Regions from separate parts of the Streptomyces sp. NPDC088923 genome, predicted to be linked through region 2. Evidence: riboswitches for the same ligand, from Rfam matches in the RefSeq annotation. Region 2 holds a riboswitch; each other region holds the start of a gene.
What was found. A riboswitch is a leader RNA that binds a small molecule or an ion and turns the genes downstream of it on or off. The one in region 2 is predicted to bind cyclic di-AMP.
Positions count from the first base shown of each region.

Region 1: linked by a shared signal. The riboswitch ahead of ACIP4O_RS29425 (M23 family metallopeptidase) and the one ahead of ACIP4O_RS23440 (LysM peptidoglycan-binding domain-containing M23 family metallopeptidase) in region 2 are both predicted to bind cyclic di-AMP.
Region 3: linked by a shared signal. The riboswitch ahead of ACIP4O_RS04030 (transglycosylase family protein) and the one ahead of ACIP4O_RS23440 (LysM peptidoglycan-binding domain-containing M23 family metallopeptidase) in region 2 are both predicted to bind cyclic di-AMP.
Region 4: linked by a shared signal. The riboswitch ahead of ACIP4O_RS15985 (C40 family peptidase) and the one ahead of ACIP4O_RS23440 (LysM peptidoglycan-binding domain-containing M23 family metallopeptidase) in region 2 are both predicted to bind cyclic di-AMP.

Region 1 covers NZ_JBIVIO010000012.1:29,875-33,407, reverse strand. The annotation lists gene ACIP4O_RS29430 (dienelactone hydrolase family protein) at 56-790, shown strand; cyclic di-AMP (ydaO/yuaA leader) riboswitch at 1,190-1,341, shown strand; gene ACIP4O_RS29425 (M23 family metallopeptidase) at 1,354-2,127, shown strand; gene ACIP4O_RS29420 (GntR family transcriptional regulator) at 2,455-3,138, shown strand; gene ACIP4O_RS29415 (HPr family phosphocarrier protein) at 3,475-3,533, opposite strand, start outside.
Region 2 covers NZ_JBIVIO010000006.1:295,616-299,148, reverse strand. The annotation lists gene ACIP4O_RS23455 (XRE family transcriptional regulator) at 1-439, shown strand, start outside; gene ACIP4O_RS23450 (DUF6126 family protein) at 439-666, shown strand; gene ACIP4O_RS23445 (tyrosine-protein phosphatase) at 752-1,588, opposite strand; cyclic di-AMP (ydaO/yuaA leader) riboswitch at 1,946-2,123, shown strand; gene ACIP4O_RS23440 (LysM peptidoglycan-binding domain-containing M23 family metallopeptidase) at 2,126-2,854, shown strand; gene ACIP4O_RS23435 (SGNH/GDSL hydrolase family protein) at 3,048-3,533, shown strand, end outside.
Region 3 covers NZ_JBIVIO010000001.1:862,443-865,975, forward strand. The annotation lists gene ACIP4O_RS04020 (cytochrome P450) at 1-443, shown strand, start outside; gene ACIP4O_RS04025 (transglycosylase family protein) at 580-1,638, shown strand; cyclic di-AMP (ydaO/yuaA leader) riboswitch at 1,827-2,004, shown strand; gene ACIP4O_RS04030 (transglycosylase family protein) at 2,008-2,712, shown strand; gene eno (phosphopyruvate hydratase) at 3,073-3,533, shown strand, end outside.
Region 4 covers NZ_JBIVIO010000003.1:118,152-121,684, reverse strand. The annotation lists gene ACIP4O_RS15995 (ClpP family protease) at 1-579, shown strand, start outside; gene ACIP4O_RS15990 (hypothetical protein) at 584-934, shown strand; cyclic di-AMP (ydaO/yuaA leader) riboswitch at 1,444-1,644, shown strand; gene ACIP4O_RS15985 (C40 family peptidase) at 1,648-2,124, shown strand; gene ACIP4O_RS15980 (ATP-binding protein) at 2,199-2,645, opposite strand; gene ACIP4O_RS15975 (GNAT family N-acetyltransferase) at 2,976-3,404, shown strand.

The DNA of each region.
Region 1 (3,533 bases), on a different contig from region 2:
CCGCCCTCCGTCGTGTTGATCGCAGCTTCGGCACATCGACCACGACAGGAGAGTCATGCCCACCAAGACACTGAGCATCGCCACCGAGGACGGTCACGCAGAGGGCTTCGCCGCCTTCCCCGAGGGAGGAGGGCGGCACCCCGGGGTCCTGTTGTACGCGGACGGCTTCGGCCTCAGGCCCGTGGTACGGGACCTGGCCGGTCAACTGGCCGGGCACGGGTACTACGTCCTCGTCCCCCACCTCTTCTACCGGCACGGCCCCGCGCCGGTGGTCGAACTCCCCGCCTACCTCGGGGGAGAGGAACGGGCGGCGGTCTTCGCCCGCGTGCTGCCCCTCATCGAGGCGCACACCGCCGAACGCGCCCGCAAGGACGCGGACGCCTACCTCGCCTTTCTCGCGGCACAACCCGAGGTCGCGGCGGGGCCGTTCGCCGTCACCGGCTACTGCGTCGGTGGTCTCCTCGCGGTGCGCGCCGCCGCCGAGCACCCCGGCGAGGTGGCGGCCGTCGCCGCGTTCCACGCGCCGGTGGGGGCGGCCGGACCCGGTGTCCACTCCGCGCTCACCGCACGTGTCCATCTCGGCCACGCCGAGGGCGACATGACCCCGGAGGCCCTCGACTCGCTCCACGAAAAACTCGACGCGGCCGGTGTCGACTACACCTCGGAGGTCTACCCCGGCACCCGGCACGGCTTCACCATGGCCGACACCGACGCCTTCAGCGCCACCGGGTTCGCCCGTCACTGGGACCGCCTGCTTCCCCTTCTCGCCGGGACGCTGACGGGCGGCTGAGTCCCCGGCAGCGGCGGGTGGGCGGGGCGGCGACGAGTGCCCGTGGCGGGCGGGGCTGCCTCGGCGGGGAGTGGCGGTGCGGCTTGGTCCGACACGGCGGCCCGCGCGAGCGGAGGCGGTGGCCCACGCGAGCGGGCACGGTGGTTCCCGTGAGCGGGCACGCGGCAGCCCATGCGAACGGGCACGGCGGCCCAGCGAGCCGGCGCGGGCGTCGACGTGCGCGGGCACGGGCCCAAGGCTGTCCGGATACCGGTCGGGTCCGTGTCCGTATTGGGTGCATGACGGCCTGTCTGGGGTGTGGCATGAGCAACAAAGGCGCGGTTGCGTTTGTTACGGAAGTCTTGCCCCGCTTAGCGTCACTCCGGCTGTTCGTCAGGTATGCGCCGCGCCCGCGGCAGCGGACAGCCTTCGCCGAGTTCCGGGGCTTGTACCCGGGAGCCGGGGACCCATGTGTCCCATGGGGTGAATCGGACGCCGTCCGCCGGTGTCCGTAGGAGACCTTCCTGCTCCGAACCCGTCAGCTAACCCGGTAGGCGAGAGGGAAGGAAAGGAACAGCCGCTTCATGGCGTTCACGCGCCCCACGGGCAGGCACCGCCGCCCTGCCGTCCGAGCGTCCCGCACCGGTGCGAAGGTGGCCGGGCTTGCCGCGCTCACGACCGGTTCCGTCGTCGGCACCCTCGCCGCCCCCGCGCACGCCGCGAACCACGAGGGCCCCGACACCGGCCTCACCCGCGTCATCGGCTTCGACAGCGTCGCCCAGGAGATCGCCACGCAGGCCTCCCTCGTGCACTCCGCCGCCGAGCAGGACGCCGCCGAGGCGAAGGCCGCGGCCGCGGCGAGTAAGGAGGCCGCGAAGGCGAAGCGCGAGGCCGAGCGGAAGAAGGAGGCGAAGGAGCGGGCCGCGCGGGCCGCCGAGCGCGAGCGCCTCAACACCTTCGTCCTGCCGATCCCCGGCTCGTACGTCTCCACCGGCTACCACGCCAGCAGTTCGCTGTGGTCGTCCGGCAGCCACACCGGCATCGACTTCCACGCGGCGAGCGGCACGAGCGTCCACGCGGTCGGCGCGGGGACGGTCGTGAAGGTCGACTGGGGCGGCGCGTACGGCAACGAGGTCGTGCTCCGCATGCACGACGGGACGTACACGCAGTACGGGCACCTCACCGCCGCCACCGTCGCGGTCGGGCAGACCGTGACGGCCGGTCAGCAGATCGCCGTCTCGGGCGCCACGGGCAATGTCACGGGCCCTCACCTGCACTTCGAGGCCCGGACGAGCCCCGAGTACGGCTCCGACATGGACCCGCTCGCCTACCTGCGCGGCCACGGCATCGACATCTGAGCCCGTCCCGCGCCTCGCGACGCCTTCGAAAGCCCCCGGCCGCCCCCGGGGGCTTTCGGCATTCCGCGTACGGGCCTCGACGTCGCGCCCGGCAGCTCCACTCCCGGCACCGCACCGCACGCCCCGCTCCCGGTACGGCGCACCTCGCCCTTTCCGCCCCGAACCGCCCGTAAACAGCGCACCGGGGCCCGAAGATATTCGGGGAATGCGCCCTGCCGTGAGGAATTCTTCACTGTTCTCATAGGGTCACTGCTCTAATGTCTGGTGGAGCCACCTCGCGGACGTCCAACGGCAGCGTTTCGCGGTGAATAATGCGGAGGTCGGGTCATGAGTATTCCCGCGCACTCGGTATGCACGGCGATCAGGGACGATATCGTCTCGGGCGTGTACGAGCGGGGGAGCCGGCTCACGGAGGAATTGCTCGCGCGGAGATACGGGGTCTCGCGGGTGCCGGTGCGGGAGGCGCTGCGCACGCTGGAGGCGGAGGGCTTCGTGGTGACGCGCCGGCACGCGGGGGCGCAGGTCGCCGAGCCGGGGGCGCGGGAGGCCGTGGACGTCCTGGAGACGAGGCTGCTCCTGGAGCCGCTGTGCGCGGCGCGCGCCGCGCAGCGCAGGACCGAGGCGCACCTCAAGGTGCTGCGCGGCCTCGTCAGGCTGGGGCAGGAGCGGGCACGCCGGGGGCAGGAGGAGGACCTGCGCTCGCTGGGCGGCTGGTTCCACGAGACCCTCGTGCAGGCCAGCGCGAGCGAGACCCTGACCTCCCTGCTGACCCTGCTGCGGCAGAAGATCGCGTGGATGTACGTGGTCGAGTCGCCCGCCCGCCCGCAGGAGTCCTGGGCCGAGCACGGCGCGATCGTCGACGCCCTGGCGCGCGGTGACGCGGAGCGGGCCCGCGCGCTCACGGCGCAGCACGCCGACCGCGCGCGGCGCGCCCACCGCCTGCGCGGCCCAGGCCCCTACCCGCCGCGCCGCCCGCCGGGGCGCGACCCCGAGGAGGCCCCCGCCTGGTGAGGCCGGGTGAGCCCCCGCCGGTGAGCCGCGCGGACCCGCGCCCGGTGAGCCGCGCGGATCCGCGCCCGGTGAGGACTTCGCAACATCCCGTAAACAATCCGGGCCTTCCGCATTAACACGGGGGCCGTATACAAAGGGATACGCGACGTCGCGAGACCGCGACGTCCCCACATGGGCCGTCCCGGCGGATCGGGTATTCCCGCCGCCATGGTCGCGCCTTTTCCGTGGGTTTTATCGGTGCGCCCTTCGGCTCGACCGGTATGCCCGCCGGGGAAATGCACAGTGGCCCGGGACTGCGGAGAAGAATTCCGCACCCCCGGGTCACCCGCGTATTCCCTAAACGGTTTCGGGGAGTTCCTGGAGCCCCTCCGCCACGAGTTTGACGAGCCGGTCCA
Region 2 (3,533 bases):
GCTCCTCGCCCTGGCCCGTACCTACGGTACGACGGTCTCCGAACTCCTCGGCGAGACCCCCGCCGGACCGGGCTCGGTCGTCCGCGCCGGCGCGATGGAACCCACCGAGGCGGGCGGCTGGACGTACTGGCAGGCCGGCGGCCCGGGGCGCGCGATGCAGGCCCTGCGCGTACGGGTCCCGTACGGCAGCCAGGGCGACATCGTGCGCGTGCACCCGGGGGAGGAGTGGCTGCACGTCCTGACCGGGCGCCTGCGACTGCGCCTCGGTGACAGCGCGCACCTGCTCGCTCCCGGCGACAGCGCCCACTTCGACTCGCTCACCCCGCACCGCATCGCCGCCGCGGACCCGGACGGCGCGGTGCTGCTCTTCGTCCACACGCTCTTGCAGAGCCCGCTCGGCGCGCTCTGCCTCGGCGACGTCCACCCAGGAGGCGCGTAATGCCCGAGCACGACAGCGGGATCAGGCCGGAGAAGGACGGCGGGCAGGTCGCACCGGGGGAGAGCGGCGGGCGGGTCGCGCCGGAGGAGAACGGGACCATCCGCCGCTTCGTCGAGGACAAGATCCCGACCGGGTTGTGGGTCCGTGTCTTCGTCTACGTCGTCGCCGCGCACGGCGTCGCCGCCTTCCTCTACCTGCTCTTCGTGCTGGGAGCGAAGAACCAGTAGCGGAAATCAGCCCCTCCACCCGCACCATGTCAGCCCCTCCGGCGATTGGGAGCGGGGGTGTGGGGGCGGCGCCCCCGCAGGGGGGTCACTCCACGAGCCGGTCCCTCAACCGCTCGCGCAGCGCCCCGTCCATCCCCAGGACCTCCCCGAAGTACCGCTCCCGGCCACCCCAGTGCGTGTCGATCGTCTCCAGCGCGGCCCGCAGGTAGCTCGCCCGCGCGGCGAAGAGCGGGTCGAGGAGTTCGGCGATCTCGGGGGCCGTGGGCGGGGTCGCGTCCTTACCGCGCGAGACGCGGTAGCGGCGGTGGCGCGCGTTCGACTTGAGGTAGTCCTCCTCGATCGCCTCCTCCTCCACGCCCACGGCGAGCAGCACGAGCGCGATGGAGGTGCCCGCCCGGTCCTTGCCCGCCGCGCAGTGCAGCAACGCGGGCACGCTGTCCTCGGCGATCGCCCGCAGCAGCCGCCCGTGCTCGGCGGTGCGCTCCTTGATCAGCTGCCGGTAACTGGCCTCCATACGGGCCTCGGCGCGCCCCTCGCCGAGCGCGGCCCGCAGCTGCTCCACCTCCCCGTCCCGCACGATCCGCCAGAACTCCGCGCCGTCCGCCGGGTCGTTGAGCGGCAGGTGCACATTGCGCACGCCGGGCAGGTCGACGTCGGGGCCTTCGAGGGCCCGGTCGGCGGCGTTGCGGAAGTCGAAGACGGAGTGGAGGCCGAGCGCGGCGAGGTAGGCGGCGTCGGCCTCGGTGGCGTGCGCGAGGTGGCCGCTGCGGAAGAGCACGCCGGTACGGGTACGGCGGCCGTCGCGCGTGGGCAGTCCGCCCACGTCGCGGAAGTTGCGGACCGCGCTCAGCGCGGGCTCTTCCGGCCCTGCCGAAGCGACGACGACGGGCTCGGGCGCGATCCCCGGGGGCGGCTGCGTCACGGGACTCCTTCCGGTGGACCGCCGGCGCGGCTCGCCGACGGTGGCGCGAGGCCGAGACTGGCACGGACCGCGAGGCCGGGCAAGGTACCGGAGCACGGGAGAACCCCGAGGTGAGCAGCGTCATAGCGGTGACGGACGGTGCCGGAGGCAGGCCCGGGGCCGGGCGGACCGTTTTCGCTGCACACGACGTACGTCCGGTTCTGCCCGTATCGAGCGGTTTCCACGGAGAGTGACGGAAATCTTCGGAATGGATCACGAAATGTGATTCCTGACGCAAAAAGGCTGCTTGTCCGGCGTGTCGAGATGCCTTTACGGTCACCAGCAGTCCGGCCGGAACGCCGAATCCTGCCGCCGCCCCGGACTCTCACGCTCACTCACACCCGTACCGGCAGGAGCGGGGGACCCACACGCACCACGCCGTGCCCGGTCCCTCCGGGACGGCTCGGGGTGAAGTCGCCGCGCGCACCGCGCCGGTGGCCGGGCAGCTCCAGCCCGAACCCGACAGCTCACCCCGCAGGCGACGGAGAAGGAATCCGCATGTCCGCCACGGCCAACCGCCGCTCGTTCACCCGTCGCCTCGCGCTGCTCGGCACCACCGGTGCCGCCGTCGTGGCGCTCCCGCTCACCGCCATCGGCGGCGCCCACGCCGCGAGCCCCGCGAAGGACTCGACGTACACCGTCAAGGCCGGTGACACGCTCATCAAGATCGCCAAGAAGGAGAAGGTCTCCGGCGGCTGGAAGAAGCTCTACGAGCAGAACAAGGGCACCATCGGCGCCAACCCCGGCATCATCAAGCCCGGTTCGAAGCTCGTCGTGAAGAAGGCCGCGACCCCGGCCCCCGCCGCCAAGAAGGCCGCCACGGGCACCGGCTGGACCGCGCCCGTCGACGGCGTCAAGGGCAGCGGCTACGGCCGCAACGGCAGCCTGTGGTCGCACGGCCACACCGGCGCCGACTTCCCGGTCAACACCGGCACCCCGGTCAAGTCCGTCGCGGCCGGCACGGTCGTCACCGCGGGCTGGGGCGGCGCCTACGGCAACCAGATCGTCATCAAGCACGCGGACGGCCACTACAGCCAGTACGCCCACCTCTCGGCCTTCAAGGTCTCGGCCGGGCAGAGCGTCACCGAGGGCCAGCAGATCGCCCTCTCCGGCGCGACCGGCAACGTGACCGGGCCGCACCTGCACTTCGAGGTCCGCACGGGCCCCGCGTACGGGAGCGACGTCAACCCGATCACCTTCCTCGCGCAGCACGGCGTCAACGCCTGAGCGCCGTACCTCCGAGAACCGTGGCGGCCCGTTCCCCGCAAGGGGCGGGCCGCCACGGCCGTTTCGGGACACGACCGCCAAGGGGTCTCGTTTATTCCGGGGTTGGGGCTTTCTTGACCGGTGGCCTTTCTCACTCCGCGTCACCCCCTCCCTACGGTGGCGTAAGTCTGGCGTAAAGGTGAAGGATGCCGAGGTGGCACGAGAAGCGAGGATCATCCCCAGCAGCAAGGCCCTCCCCGCCGGGGGCACCGTGACGTCCTACGTGGCCGTGGGCGACAGCTTCACGGAGGGCGTCGGCGACCCCGGGCCCGACGGGCTCCTCACCGGCTGGGCCGACCGCCTCGCCGTCCAGCTCGCCGACCGCCTCCCCGAGCGCTCCGCCTTCCGCTACGCCAACCTCGCCGTGCGCGGCAAGCTCCTCCACCAGATCGCCGAGGACCAGGTCCCCCGCGCCGCGGCACTCGCCCCCGACCTCGTCTCCCTCGTCGCGGGCGGCAACGACGTACTGCGCCCCGGCACCGACCCGGACGCCCTCGCCGAGCGCTTCGAGAAGGCGGTCGCCACGCTCTCCGGCGCGGCGGGCACCGTCATGATCGCGACCGGCTTCGACACGCGCGACACGCCGGTCCTGCGCCACCTGCGCGGCAAGATCGCCACGTACAACGCGCACGTACGCGCC
Region 3 (3,533 bases), on a different contig from region 2:
CCGACCACGGCGAAGCCCTCCTCACCACCGGCATCGAGGAACTCCTCCGCTTCGACGGCCCCGTCGAACTCGCCACCTGGCGCTACGCCACCGAGTCCTTCGACCTCGCGGGCCGGCACATCCGCTCCGGCGACCCGGTCCTCGTCGTCCTCGCCGCCGCCGACCACGATCCCGCGCGCTTCCCCGACCCCACCACGCTCGACCTCACCCGCCGCGACAACCAGCACCTCGGCTACGGCCACGGCATCCACTACTGCCTCGGCGCCCCGCTCGCCCGCCTGGAGGGAAAGACCGCCCTCACCCGCCTCTTCACGCGCCTCCCCGGCCTCGCCCTCGACGCCGACCCCGAAGAACTGCGCTGGCGCGGCGGCCTCATCATGCGAGGCCTGCGCACCCTTCCCGTCCGTTTCACCCCCTCTGCGCAGGGATGTGAGCAGTCGTGAACTGAATGCGCGTCAATAATGTGATGTTCGCGTGATCAGTGCTGCATCGACTTGTGACGAGCGTTCGAATCCCGCTACGTTCACGTCGGATCATCTGTCCCACCAGCTGACCCTCAGCTCTTGCGAAAGGCACCGCATGCTCTCCGGGAACGGTCGCCACCGACGCCCCCGCCAGGCCCCGGCCCTTGTCGTCGCGGCCGGGGTCACCGGCTCCGCCATCGCCATCCCCCTCCTCGGCGCGGGGACCGCGAGCGCCGACCAGGGTCCCTGGGACCGCCTCGTGGAGTGCGAGACGGGCGGTGACTGGGCGGCCGACAGCGGCAACGACTACTACGGCGGCCTCCAGCTCTCCGACGAGGAGTGGGAGGCGCACGGCGGTCTCGACCTCGCGCCCCGCGCCGACATGGCGACGCCCGCCCAGCAGATACAGGTGGGTCAGCGCATCCTCGCGGCCCAGGGTCCCTCCGCCTGGCCCGGCTGCGCCCTGACCGCCGGGCTCACCACGGAGGACGGCTCGACGGCCTCCGCGCCCGCCCCCGAGGGCACGCCGAGCGCCACCGCGCCGGGCGAGAAGCAGACGGACAAGAAGGACAAGAAGGAGAAGAAGGGCGAGGGGAGTTCGTCCTCGGCGAGCGCCGACCCCTCCGCCTCGAAGACACCCGACGCGGAAGCCTCCACCGGGACCCCGTCCTCCGACGCCTCCGCGAGCCCGTCCGGCAAGGACGAGGACGCGGCCGCGGGCGCGGGCGCGGACGCCACCACGGGCGAGAGCGGCGCCACGGGGCACAGCCGCGGCAAGCACGCGAAGCCCGCCCCCTCCGGCTCGCCCTCCGAGGCCGCGGAACCCTCCGGCTCCGCCTCGCCCTCCGAGTCGACCACCGTCCCCGGCAGTGACCTCTCCGGCGAGACATCCGCCACTCCCGGCGACGGCCGCGACTCCGGAGCCGACCGTTCCGCTCCCGGCGGCCGCCACGCGGCCACGGACACGGAGGGTCAGAAGGGTGCGGACGGGGCGGACAAGGCCGATCCGTACAAGGTGCGCGAAGGGGACAATCTCTGGAGTATCGCCGAGGCGCACAAGCTGGCCGACGGCTGGACCGGGCTCTACGAGCAGAACAAGAAGATCGTCGGCGCCGACCCGGACCTCATTCTTCCTGGCCAGAGCCTGGATCTTGGTGCGGAATCAGGGCGATAACCGGACAAGCGGTTGACCGCATCTGTCCGTTATTGTCCGGTAGGGGTCGAGTGAGACATGAGTCTCAACCGCCCTGATCGTCTTTGAAGTTCCGCTGATTTCTTGCTTAACGTCGTGCTCGCTTCCCCACCGGGAGGCCCCGACGGTCGTCACGCCGAATCCTGCCGGCGCCCGTTTCGGGACAGTCGTCGCGTCACGCGCCGAAGGCAGGAGCGGGGGACCCAAGGTTTGCGTCCCAGCCGGCGTCCGGGAGACCGGGCGCCGGCCCGGGGCTAGGGGTGAAGCCGGGCGGCAGCCGCCGTCCGGCCGGGCAACTCACGGGCCCGAACCCGACAGCTCACCTCGCAGGCGTCGGTGAGGAGATACTCCATGCTGTTTTCCGGCAAGGCCAAGCACCGTCGCCGTCGTACCACCCGCATCGTCGCGTTCGCCGGTGTCACCGGCGCCGCGATCGCCGTCCCGCTGATGGCGAGCGGCAGCGCCTCCGCCGCCTCGACCGCCACCTGGGACGCCGTCGCCCAGTGCGAGTCCGGCGGCAACTGGTCCATCAACACGGGCAACGGCTACTACGGTGGCCTCCAGTTCAACCAGTCCTCCTGGGCCGCCGCCGGTGGCACCCAGTACGCCCCGCGCGCCGACCTGGCCACCAAGGACCAGCAGATCGCCACCGCCGAGCGTCTCCTCGACATGCAGGGCCCGGGTGCCTGGTCCTGCGCCGGCGCCGGCAACCTCACCAACGACGGTGTCGACCCGGGCGTCAACCCCAATGGTGGCGGCCAGCAGACGCAGGAGCGCTCCTCCAGCGACCAGAGCGCCTCGCGCAGCCAGCAGCGCCAGGCCCCCCAGCAGCAGCACACCACCCCGAAGTCGACCACCGGCACGGTCAAGACCGACACCGGCATCACCGTCCCCAAGGGCGACGGCGAGTACAAGGTCGTCAAGGGCGACAGCCTCAGCGAGATCGCCCAGAAGCACCACGTCTCCGGCGGCTGGAACAAGCTCTTCGAGCTGAACAAGGACATCGTCAAGGACGCCGACCTCATCTACCCGGGCCAGCAGCTCCACCTCAGCTGACCCCCTCCGGGACGACCGGGCCCCGCGCCCGTGGCGTTCCCCCGCAGGACCGCCCCGCCCCGCCGCGTTCTCCCCCGTACGCGGCGGGGCGGGGCTTTTCCCTGCCGGACGGGACTCCCGCCCCGCACCTCACCCGCGCACACCCCCGCTCACCAGCGCGGCTCACCTGTCACCCCCTCGGCTCAGATGCCCCGTTCGGCCCCGTTCCGCCCACCCGATTCGCCCTATTCACCGGCTCTGTCCCCCTGATTCCGACCGAGTCCCGGGCGTAGGCCGACCCCGGCCCCCCGGCCGGTTAGGCTCATGCAGCGGAAGGCCCCGCAAGGGCCCCCGCAGACCTGCTCCACATCCCAGAAGGAGATGCTCGTGCCGTCCATCGACGTCGTCGTAGCCCGGGAAATCCTGGACTCCCGAGGCAACCCCACGGTCGAGGTCGAGGTCGGCCTCGACGACGGCAGCACCGGCCGTGCTGCCGTGCCCTCCGGTGCGTCCACCGGTGCCTTCGAAGCCATCGAGCTGCGTGACGGTGACGCCAACCGTTACCAGGGCAAGGGCGTCGAGAAGGCCGTCCTCGCCGTGATCGAGCAGATCGGCCCGGAGCTCGTCGGCTACGACGCGACCGAGCAGCGCCTGATCGACCAGGCGATGTCCGACCTCGACGCCACGCCCGACAAGTCCTCGCTCGGCGCCAACGCCATCCTCGGCGTCTCGCTCGCCGTCGCGCACGCCGCCTCCGAGGCGAGCGACCTCCCGCTCTTCCGCTACCTCGGCGGCCCCAACGCGCACCTGCTCCCGGTGCCGATGATGAACATCCTCAACGG
Region 4 (3,533 bases), on a different contig from region 2:
ACCAGCTACGGGACCCGCACTCTTGACCCGTACTCCCGGCTCCTGGAAGGTCGGATCGTGTTCCTCGGCACGCCGCTCGACGACACGGCGGCGGCGGATCTGGTGGTACAGCTCATGCACCTGGAGTACACGGCCCCCGACCAGGACATCTCCCTCTATCTCAACTGCCCGGGCGGCAGCTTCACCGCGCTGACCGCCGTGTACGACACCATGCGGCACCTGGCGTGCGACGTCGCGACGTACTGCCTCGGGCAGGCCGTCTCCGTGGGCGCGGTCCTGCTCGCCTCCGGGGCTCCCGGCAAACGTGCGGCCCTGCCGGGGGCGCGGATCGTGCTGCGACAGCCCGAGCTGCCCGAGGCGATGCGAGGGCAGCCGAGCGATCTGGCGGTGTGGGCCGAGGAGTTGGCGCGCGAACGCCGCACGACGGAACGGCTCCTCGCGCAGCACACCGGACGAACGCGGGAGCGGGTGCACGAGGACATGGAACGCGATCTCGTCCTGACGGCGGCGGAGGCACAGGCGTACGGGATCGTCGACGCCCTCGCCGACCGGCGCGCCCCGCACTCCGGGACCAGGTGAGCGCGTGCTGCCGCCCGAACTCCCGCCGCTGCCCGCGCTGACCCGCGCCGAGGGCGAACTCGTCGACCACTACCTCGCCACCGCCGAGCTGCTCGGGCGGGTCAATCCCGCGCGCGGCGACGACACGTACGCCGCCCTGCGCGCCGCCCAGGCGCTCGTCACCGAGGTGACGCGACTGCGGGACGCGCTGGCGCTGATGCACGCGCGCGGCGAGACCGAGCTGCACCGGGCCACGCTGGAGCGGGCCTTGCGCGTCCTGGACGGCGAACGCCGGGCGGGGCGCGTCGCGGTGCCGCCCGCCGGGGCGGCCGACGCGGGCAACGGGAGCGCGGGAGACGGCGGGCGGGAACGCTGAGCGGGGCCGGAACGCTGAGCGGACGGGCACACTGAGCAGCCGCGCGCCCGCTGGGCGGCCGGTAGCGCCGCGCGGCCGTTGGCGCCGCGCGGCCGTTGGCGCCGCGCGGGCGCGCCCGCGCGGGCCGTTCGCGGTGCACGCGGGGCGTGAAGTCCGCGCCGGACGGCGCATAACCCTTCGTAACCCTTCACATGCATGCGCTCCGCGACCATTCGTGTCCGTAGCGCGACGCGCGACGGCCGAACGGAGGACCCCCCAATGACGTACGCCCGAGTCGGCGCCACGTCGCCCGCGGTTGCCCCCGCGGTCCGCGATCCGCCCCGCGCGCAGGGCGTCAGCGCTGGTCGACGGCTCGTCCCGCCCAAATGGCCCCGCACCTGACGGACTTTCGCCACCCAATCGCCATACGGGTGACTAAGCTCACATAAGCCGGTTTTCATTCGGTATCCGGCGGTGTCGTGCGTCAAGATCGCTCCCGACGACAAGCCCCCGCCGCCGCGGCGGGGCGGTCCGGGCGGACGCCGAGTCCCGTCCGCCGCCCGGACGCCAGGTCGACACGGAGTGGATCGGCGGGAGTGGAGGACCCGAGCACGGCGGTCCGGGCCCGGAAACGGGCGCCGGTCCTTGGGGTGAAGCCGCGTGAGCGGCCGGGCATCTTCGCCAGTCCGAACCCGACAGGTCATCCTTCACAGGCGGTTGACGAAGGGTTACGCATGCTGGTGCGCAATCGAGTTCCCGTCCTGCTCTCCCGGACCGGCGCGGTATCGGTCCTCACCCTCGCCGCCGTGGGCGGCACCGTCCTCGTCCCCGGCGCCTCCGGAGAGGCCTCGGCGGCGGTCCGGATCTCCGCGAAGGCGCTCAAGGTCGCGGCGTCCAAGAAGGGCGCCCCCTACCGCTGGGGCGCGACGGGCCCGCATCGCTTCGACTGCTCGGGCCTGACGCTCTATTCGTTCAAGAAGGCGGGCAAGTCCCTGCCCCGTACCGCGCAGGCGCAGTACAACCGGACCCGGCACGTCTCGGCCGGGAAGCGCACCAAGGGCGACCTGGTGTTCTTCCGCTCCGGCGGCGGCGTCTACCACGTGGGCATCTACGCCGGGAAGAACAAGATCTGGCACGCCCCCAAGACGGGAGACGTGGTCAAGCTCGAAAAGATCTGGTCGAAGCGGGTCTCGTACGGACGCGTGCGGTAAGCGGCGGGCGCGCGCGGGTTCATGAGCCTGAGGCCTTGAGCCCCCGGCTCGTGGGGCGGGCTCGTGGCGGGGGCTCAGCCCTCCGGCACGGCAGCCGCGCGCGCCGGTCGCCAGGGCAGCGCGACCAGGACCGTCTTGCCGCCCTGCGGCGTCGGGACCACCGAGAGCCTGCCGCCGTTCTCCGCCGCGAGGAAGCGGATGATCGCGAGACCGCGCCCGTTGTCCTGCTGGACGGCGGCGGGGAGGCGGCGCGGGGGGCGCGGGTGGGAGTCGGTCACGCCGACGCGCAGGAGTTCGTCACGGTCGAGCGAGACGGTGACGGTGAAGAACGGGGATCGTCCGCCCGTGTGCAGGACGGCGTTGGTGACGAGTTCGGAGACGATCAGGCGCACCGCGTCGGCCAAGTCGTCCCGCGCGGGCAGTCCCCACTCCGCGAGGAGCGTGCCGACGAACGCGCGCGCCTCGGGGACCGAGGCGGCGTCGCTCGGCAGCGTGACGGAGGCTTCCTGGTGATCGGCCATGACAACCTGCCCCTTTCCACCGGGCGTCCGCACGGCGCACCGGGTCGGTGGTTCGCGACAGCCTGCCACCAGCACGGGGCGCGTTCCGGAGACTGTGCGCCACTGTCGCCCGAAGCGGTGAAGCCTGCTACGGCAGAGCGGATTCCACGGCGCGGGGAGGCGCGCCCGAAGTACGAGGAGGGGCGTCCGAGTACGGGACGGAGCGGCCCGGAGCACGGAAGCCGGAGCGGCCCGGAGCGCGGGACGGGAGCGGCGCGGGGGGCGGGGCGGAGCCGTCCGCATCGCGAAACCCCGGTGCCCCGCGCACGTACCGCCTGGTTGGCTCCGCGCATGACCTCACCTGCCGAGCCGCGCATACGTCACGCCGTGCCCGCCGACATCGCCCCTGTCCTCGCCTTCTGGCGCGAGGCCGCCGAGGGGACGAGCATCAGCGACGACCCCGCCGGGGTCCGCCGCCTCCTCGACCGCGACCCCGAGGCGCTGCTGCTCGCCGAGCGCGACGGCACACTCGTCGGCACGGTGATCGCGGGCTTCGACGGCTGGCGCTGCTCCGCGTACCGCCTCGCCGTCCATCCCGCCTACCGCCGCCAGGGCATCGCGACGGCCCTCCTCGACGCGATGGAGGAGCGTTTCGCCGCGCTGGGCGGTCGCCGCGTCGACGCGATGGTCCTGGAGGAGAACACGCGCGCGCACGGTGCGTGGGGCGCGGCGGGGTACGTACGCGAGGAGCGGTGGCGACGCTGGGTGAAGCCGGTGTGACGGGACCGTCGGACCGGGTGTGACGGGCCGACGTGACGGGGTACCGGGACCGGGCCGGCGTGACGGGTGGTGGCCTCAGCCGCGGGCCCGCCGCCCCCGCTCCGCCCGCCCACTGCGCAGCCGCATCGC